DNA from 2 places in the Caballeronia sp. GAWG1-1 genome. Region 1 is predicted to be linked to the other one. Evidence: riboswitches for the same ligand, from Rfam matches in the RefSeq annotation. Region 1 holds a riboswitch; the other holds the start of a gene.
The links. A riboswitch is a leader RNA that binds a small molecule or an ion and turns the genes downstream of it on or off. The one in region 1 is predicted to bind thiamine pyrophosphate.
Positions count from the first base shown of each region.

Region 1 (4,185 bases):
CGAGAACGAGACGTCGTACTGCTTCATGATCTCGCAGATGTCTTCGAAGTGCTCGTAGATGAAGCTTTCCCGATGATGCGCGAGACACCATTTCGCCATGATCGAGCCGCCGCGCGAGACGATACCCGTCATGCGGTTGGCCGTCAGCGGTACGTATTGCAGACGCACGCCCGCGTGAATGGTGAAGTAATCGACGCCTTGCTCGGCTTGCTCGACGAGCGTGTCGCGAAAGATTTCCCAGGTCAGGTCTTCCGCCTTGCCGTTGACCTTTTCGAGCGCCTGATAGATCGGCACCGTGCCGATCGGCACCGGCGAATTGCGGATGATCCACTCGCGCGTCTCGTGAATGTGCTTGCCCGTGGACAAGTCCATCACCGTGTCGCCGCCCCAGCGGATCGCCCAGGTCATCTTGTCGACTTCCTCGCCGATCGACGAACTCACCGCCGAATTGCCGATGTTCGCGTTGATCTTCACGAGGAAGTTGCGCCCGATGATCATCGGCTCGCTTTCCGGGTGATTGACGTTCGCGGGGATGATTGCGCGGCCGCGCGCCACTTCATCGCGTACGAACTCGGGCGTGATGGCCTTCAGGGCGTCCTTGTCGAAAGGCACCGCGCCGAACGACTGGCCGGGATGCTGACGGCCCATCATCGCGGCGAGCTTTTCGCCGTTCGGACCGCTCGTCTTGAGGCTTTCGAGGTATTCGGCGCGGCGCTGATTCTCGCGAATGGCGATGTATTCCATCTCCGGCGTGACGATGCCCTGCCGCGCGTAATGCATCTGCGACACGTTCTTGCCGGGCGTCGCGCGTCGCGGATGACGATGCAGATCCGGGAAGCGCAGCTCGGCCGTTTTCGGATCGGCGGCGCGCTCGCGGCCGAATTCGCTCGAAAGACCCGCGAGTTCCTCGGTGTCGCCGCGCGCTTCGATCCAGCCGGCGCGCAACGCGGGCAAACCGGAGCGGATGTCGATCTTCGCGTCCGGATCGGAGTAGGGGCCGGACGTGTCGTACACGTACACCGGCGGATTCTTTTCGCCGCCGAAACTGTCGGGCGTGTCGGACTGCGTGATCTCGCGCATCGGCACGCGGATGTCGGGCGTCGAACCCGTCACGTAGACCTTGCGCGAGTTGGGCAGCGGCGCGATGGCGGCTGCATCGACGATGGCGTTTTCGGACAGGAACTTGGGATTCGCATTCATGTGCTGTTTCTCCTTTTCAGTCGCAGGGACGGTAATTGACAGCGAGCACGCGGGCGATCGAATGAACGACGAACGAACGAACGCCGGCGAGCTCGGCTGATTCAGGAGCTAGACAGGGAGGAACGAGATGGAAAGGTGCGGGCCCGAGAAGACGTGGCGCGTGAGAGAGATACCGTGCGCCGAGGCCCGAACGCTTCCCTGCGCTGGCATTATCCAGATCAGGTTCAAAGGGTATTTCTCACCCACATTGCACGGGCCATTCAGTCGACGCAGCCGGACGAATCGCGATGTGCAACGCAGGACCCCCGCGTTAGCAGGCGTCACCATACATCGTGGCGTGGCATCTTGGCAACCGTTCGCGAAGTTTGCGCTGAAGCGCAGGCGCTTACTGCATAATGGCGAGCGCGCGATTTTCGGTACTTACCCGGATGTCGTCAGCAGTCGCCCCGCCTGTCGCTTCCGCACTTCTTTCGCTCCGTCATGCCGTCCATCGTCAGTCCCGCCTCGTTCGTCACCTGGCGCGCGCGTTCTTCAAGCTCATGCCCCGTTCGGTCGATTGGCGGCAGTCCCCATTGCAAGTCTCTTGCCCCGATCCGGGCGCGCTTCGCGGAGTAATGCATGTCTGCCGTACCTCCGCGTTTGCCGCTCGGTTTTCCCGACCGCTTTCCGTTTCGCGCTCCTCGCAGCCTCAAGGGACGCGTCGTGCTCGCGTTGGCCGTCGTTTATCTCGTGTGGGGATCGACGTATCTCGGCATTCACCTGGCGCTCGAATCGTTTCCGCCGCTCATGCTTGGCGGCCTGCGTAACCTGTGCGCTGGCGTCGGTCTCTTCGTGATCGCCTTGCATCGCAAGGCGGTGTGGCCGACGGCGCGTGAAGTACGTAATGCAGCGATCGTCGGGACTTTGCTCGAAGGTTTGTCGAGCGGGATGATGGCTTACGGCATGCGCACGGTGGGAACCGGCACGGCTGCCGTGATGGTGGCTACCGTGCCGCTCTTCGCGACGATCTTCACCGCGCTTGCCGGGCGCAGTGTGGCGAAGGGCGAATGGTTTGCGGTGGCGCTGGGTCTCGTGGGTATCGTGTTGCTCAATCATGGCGATCCCTCGCCGAGCTCGACCGTCGGCACGCTTGCCATCTTGTGCGCGGCAATTTTTTGGGCGGGCGGGGCGCATCTGGCAAGCCGTCTCTCGCAGCCTTCCGATCTGCTGATGTCGACTGCGTTGCAGATCGGGCTTGGCGGGCTTATCGCGACTGTCATCGCGTTCGTGTCAGGCGAGCGCCTTGGCCAAGTGAGCATGGGCGCGGGGTTTTCGTTCTTGTATCTCGTCGTGATTGGATCGATGGCCGCGTATGTCGCTTATAACTTTCTCATTCGGAACACGAGCACGATTGTCGCGACGAGTTGTCTTTACGTGAATCCGGTCGTCGCGGTTTTATTGGGCGCTTTGTTGCTTGGGGAAATCATCACGCAGTGGACGGTTGTTGCCACGGTCGTGATTTTGATGAGCGTTGCGTTGTCATTTTGGTTTGATTATCGGCGGCGGGGGTTGGTTTGAGCGCAGGAATCTGGCCTTGTAGGCAAGGGCTGTCGAATAGAACTGAATCGCCGCCCGACGCTTCTTAAAAAGATAGCAACTATCGTAGATAGGAATCGGGGCTAGCTTGACTTGTTGAAAAGAGCACCGTGGTCCCTTACGTCATCAGTTTCATTACCTAAGATATCTCGCGCGCTTCCGAGCCACCATCCCCCTTTCTCTTAGCACGCCGTAACACGAACCGCCACGAGTGCAACTAGTTAGCCGCTAATGCGAATGGTCTCGAAATATCAGGTGGTGGACGCTTGAGCTAAAACGCTGCTGTTTCCTCTACTGACGCGTTATAGCGCGATCAGGTGGCGTCCAATGAAAAGCTTGCCGGACACTTTCTCCCGTATCTGCACACGACGTCCGTGACACGACAGGCGTCTAAAAATAACTCGTGTTACGTGAATGAATGGCGCACTGTAGCGACCACGACCACATCTATATTTAGCTTCTTTGAGCGATTGTTCTTTAAAAATCGTAGCACATACTTGTGTGCATGGAGCTGCGGTCTTGAAGACATAATGCTGCATGTCCGCTATGCAAGGCGCGATGGCTCCTTCCCTGTCTAGTCCCGATAGACTCAAAAATAAGCAAATTCGAAAAATTTGAAGTGTAGCTTCATTGCTTTCAATTACATTGGTTATAGTGTTTGGAAGCAGGTTGATTAATCGAGTAAGAACAGGACCTTCAAAATTCCTCGGTATCCGCTTTGGCTCCATCCTATCCTGAAGTCGGTTCAGCTTAAAAAAGCCATTCAAGGCATATAGATGATTTTTAATACGAGATAACAACAGGAATAAAAACGAATTGCTTGATTTTTGGCGGAGTTTTTGGTCATTGGTGCATCTCTATCCAAACCAATGCAGCCAACCCGCTATCGCCGCGTTTCTATTAACAACGGTCCGAGCATCGGCACAGCAATAAAGGAGGAATTTAGCGACGACTATCGTGCCTACAAAAAACTACGTTAGACGAACCTTGGCCGGGCGTCTAACGCAGCGCAATTACGCATCACAACTTGTCTTTCTTATACGATCATTATATATGAAATTTCATGCTTTTCGGTTCAAACCAGTAACGCTGGCGGTGCTTACCAGCTTGGCAGCGATGGCAACGTCAAGCGCATTCGCAGGGACGGTGACGGGTTGGGGCGACTCGTTGGCATCCGGGGTATCGCGCGATGGAACGAATGTTTACGGCGATAACAATACGGTTAATGCCACGGCGACGGTGATTGGCGATAGCAATGTAGCCAAAGCCAGCGCAACGATGATCGGGAACAATCAATACAACGATGTTACAGGTAGCGTTCTTATTGGAAACGGCGCACAGGTGTCATCGACTGCGGACGGTTACTCGGGTGATCTCGCGGCCGTTGCGATTGGAGCAAGTTCGAGCGCG
Region 1 covers NZ_JALQDB010000008.1:252,121-256,305, forward strand. Annotated here, with positions in the region: gene thiC (phosphomethylpyrimidine synthase ThiC) at 1-1,200, opposite strand, end outside; TPP riboswitch at 1,378-1,517, opposite strand; gene NCT03_RS05255 (EamA family transporter) at 1,819-2,757, shown strand; gene NCT03_RS05260 (YadA family autotransporter adhesin) at 3,733-4,185, shown strand, end outside.

Region 2 (4,185 bases), on a different contig from region 1:
CGCGGTCGGTGGACGCGTATTTGATGGGCAGTAGCGAATTGCCGCGATAAGAGAGCGGGGTTGATGGGAGAAAAGGGTGGGCCGTTTTGGGTTCGCCCTTTTTTGTTGGCGGGGGTTATGCCACCAAAAAAAAACCGCACCCACAATTGCTCGCGGATGCGGTTCTTCATTCAGCAAGAGACGGAATCAAGCCTCCGCCATCGTCCTCTCTATCTCGATCCGATAATCATGGAACAGCGCCACCGACTCCCGGTGCGCAACGCTCAAAATCGCCGCCTTCGGCAAACGTTCGACGAGCGTGTTGTAGATATGCAGTTCGTTATCCGCATCGAGGGCGCTGGTGGCTTCGTCGAGGAACAGGAAGTCGGGCTTGTGCAGCAGCACGCGCGCGGCGGCAAGACGCTGTTGCTCGCCCGGCGACAAGCTGCGCGCCCAGTGCGCACTTTCTTCCAGGCGGTCGCCATACTCGGCCAGATTGCACAGACGCAGCGCCTCGCGCGATTCCTCGTCGGTGAAGGTGCCACCCGGCGACGGATAGCTCAACGCCGCGCGCAGCGTGCCGATCGGCAGATAGCTCACTTGCGGGATAAACAGCATCTTCGCGTCGACGGGTGCGTCGATACTACCGTCGCCGAACGGCCAAAGTCCCGCCAGCGCCCGCATCAGCGTGCTCTTGCCCGCGCCCGACGGCCCGACTATCAGCCAGCGCGATCCCGGTTCTATCGTCACGTCGCCCACGCGCGAAAGCGGCGTGCCATTCGGCAACGCGAGCGCAAGCCCCTTGGTCGTCAGCGCTTTCGTGCTCGTGTAATGCAGGTTGATACCGCCATGCGCCGTTGCCGGCGACGTTTCCTCGCGGATATGCGTCGAGCGCATCACACGCTTGAATTCGCGCAGACGATTCACCGTGGCGCGCCATTCGACCAAGGTCGAGTAACTGTTGATGAACCAGGAGAACGAATCGCTGACCGTGCCGAACGCCGATGAAATCTGCATCAAGACGCCGAACGAGAACGCGCCCGCGAAGTAGCGCGGCGCGGCAACCATGATCGGGAAGATGATGGCGATCTGTCCGTAGAAACTAAGCACGAAGGTCATGCGCTTCGTGTACTTCATGATCATCCACCAGTTGTCGCGAATGCGCTGGAAAATGGTCTTCGCGTTGGCCGTCTCGGTGGCGATGCCATCGTAAAACGCGATCTGCTCGGCATTCTCGCGCACGCGAATCAGCCCGAAGCGGAAATCAGCCTCGACCTTCTGTTGCTGGTAGTTGATCGACACCAGCGGATGCCCGACCTTCTGAATGATGACCGAGCCGATGATCGCGTAAAGCGCCGCCGCCCAGACCATGTAGCCGGGAATGACGAGCGGCGTGCCGAATGCCGTGATGGTCAGCGCGCCCGCGAGCGTCCACAAAATGGTGATGAACGTGACGAGCGTGACGAGCGTGGAAAGCAGATCGAGCGACAGAGACAGCGTGGTGGTCGCGAAGGATTGCAGGTCGTCGCTGATCCGCTGGTCGGGGTTATCGGCGAGACGGTCGCGTTCTATGCGGTAAAAAGCGCGGTCGCCGAACCACTGTTCGAGATACTTGTTGGTCAGCCACTGGCGCCAGCGGAAGCCGAGCATCTGCCGCAGATACCTCCCATAAACCGCGAGCAGAATGTACGCGAAGGCGAGGCCGGTGAAGACCAGCAGCAGGTGCGGAAAGTCGTGGACGTTCTTGTTCTGCAGCGCGTTGTAGAACGCCGCGCTCCAGCTGTTGAGCCGCACGTTGATCCATACGACCGTCATGTTGATCGCGATGATGGCAACGAGCAGACCCCATGCGAAGCCGCGCTCCTCCGAGACCCAGTAGGGCTTGATGAGGCTCCACGCAGAGACCGTGTCGGCTTGTTGCTGCGTGTTTTCCGGTTGAGAATTGGCCATGACCTTCCTGATGATATGCCGGTCCGAGTTACGAATGGACGCACCGCGCCGCGATACTCGCACGCGCAGCCTCTTTCCTGTCCCGCAGATTGTTCAGAGGTTCCCTTAACTGCCGCTTAATTCCGTGCTCATTCGCACAACCATGCGGAGAACCATGCTCGCGGCATTGTGCCAGAGTGCCGACTGAGGCGACCAAAGGCGGGGAATCCCGGTTTGCAGCGGCTTTGGCTTTCATGGTCTAATGATCTTCGACGAAACAGGGGTGCTTCGCGCGCGATGTCATCGAATTATCGGTGTGCTGGCGCGGCGAGGCTGAGAGAGACCCTTTGCACCCGATCCGGGTAATACCGGCGAGGGAAGTTTCCGGAGAACGCGCGGCCGTCGCGCCTTTCCTCCAGGTTCTTCCATCATCTTTCTTTTCCGCCTGGCGCGCGTTGTTTGCGTTGCCGCTGCCGGGCCGGTCTCTCCTCTGCAAGTTTTGTCTTCGCGTTCGTGCGTTTGCTGCACGGCGTTATCAGTCGTGGATAAGACCGGAGCGGCGCCCAGCCTCGTTTCGATCGACAGGAGACATTGGAAAAGTGAACACGATCGATCAGCCCGCCGCGCGCCGGCCAGACTTCGCCGTCATCGGCGGAGGACTCGTCGGGCGGCTCGTGGCGTGGCAACTCGCGGGCGCGGGCCACGGCGTCGCGCTATACGAGCGCGGCGACGAGGCGGGCACGCAGTCGGCTGCGTGGGTGGCCGCCGCGATGCTCGCACCGCTCGCCGAGGCGACGAGTGCGGAGCCGCTCGTCGTCGAACTCGGCGCGGCGTCGCTGGAACGCTGGCCGGGTCTCATCGCCGAGTTGCCCGAGCCGGTTTACTTTCAGCGCAACGGCACGCTCGTCGTCTGGCACGGCGCGGATCGCGCGGAAGCGCCGCTATTCGAACGCAGGTTGCGCGCCAACGCGCCTGCAAGCTTGCTCGATGGCGGCTTCGTCAAGCTCGCGGGCGCGGAAGTCGCGCAAGCGGAACCCGCGCTCGGCACGCGTTTCGCGCAAGGCTGGCTGCTGCCGCACGAAGGTCAACTCGACAATCGTCAGGCGCTTCGAGCGCTCGCGGCCGGACTTACGGCGCGCGGCGTGCGCACGCACTGGAATTCTCCGGTCGATGCCATGCCCGACGCGCGCTGGATCATCGATTGCCGTGGGCTGGGCGGCAAAACTGCGTGGCCCGCGTTGCGTGGTATTCGCGGGGAAGTGGCGCGCGTGCATGCGCCGGGCATCGGGTTGTCGCGGCCGGTGCGGCTGCTGCATCCGCGTTATCCGCTGTATATCGCGCCGAAAGAGGACGATCTTTACGTGATCGGCGCGACCGAAGTCGAAGGCGAGGACATGTCGCCCGTGAGCGTGCGCTCGGCGCTGGAACTGATGAGTGCGGCGTTCGCGGTGCATCCGGGTTTCGGCGAGGCGCGCATCCTCGAACTCAATTCTCAGTGTCGGCCGACGCTGCCGGATCATCGGCCGGCCATCGTCTGGGACGGGGCGCGGACCGTGCGCGTGAACGGCCTGTATCGGCACGGCTTCATGATCGCGCCGGAAGTCGCCGATGCCGCCTGCGCACTCGCCCAAGCCATCGCCGGCGGAACCGTCGCGGACGCCGCATCGTTCGCGGATTATCGCGGCGGCGCGCGCTGGTCCGAACTTCTGCATAGCGAACCGGCCATCGCGGCCGCGCTCTAGTCATCGAAAGTCAAAGCCATGAACATCCACATCAATCAGCGCGAATTCAGTCTGACCGATGCCGCCACCGTCACCGACGCGCTCGCCGCATTCGGCGCCAAACCGCCGTTCGCGGTCGCGCTCAACGGGCAGTTTGTCGCGCGCGGCGAGCACGGCACGAAGACGCTTCGAGCCGGCGACAAGCTCGACGTCGTGTCGCCCGTCGCGGGCGGCTGAATCCACCGAATCCGAAGGATCGAATCATGACCTCACACACCGCCGCCCATAGCCTCACGCTCTACGGCCAGACGTTCCCGAGCCGTGTGCTGCTCGGCACATCGCGTTATCCGTCGCTGCAATCGCTTTCGGATTCCATCGATGCCGCGCGGCCCGGCATGGTGACCGTCGCGCTGCGCCGTCAGTCCGAGACTGGCGAGGCCGGTTTTTTCGATGTCCTCAAGCGTCACGGCGTCGCGCTGCTGCCGAACACGGCGGGCTGCCAGAGCGTCGATGAAGTGCTGACCACCGCCTACATGGCGCGCGAGGTTTTCGACAC
Region 2 covers NZ_JALQDB010000020.1:26,364-30,548, reverse strand. Annotated here, with positions in the region: gene NCT03_RS12625 (glutamate synthase subunit beta) at 1-50, shown strand, start outside; gene NCT03_RS12620 (ABC transporter ATP-binding protein/permease) at 187-1,929, opposite strand; TPP riboswitch at 2,178-2,305, shown strand; gene NCT03_RS12615 (FAD-dependent oxidoreductase) at 2,508-3,650, shown strand; gene thiS (sulfur carrier protein ThiS) at 3,669-3,866, shown strand; gene NCT03_RS12605 (thiazole synthase) at 3,893-4,185, shown strand, end outside.
Region 2: another riboswitch for thiamine pyrophosphate. It lies ahead of NCT03_RS12615 (FAD-dependent oxidoreductase); the one in region 1 lies ahead of thiC (phosphomethylpyrimidine synthase ThiC).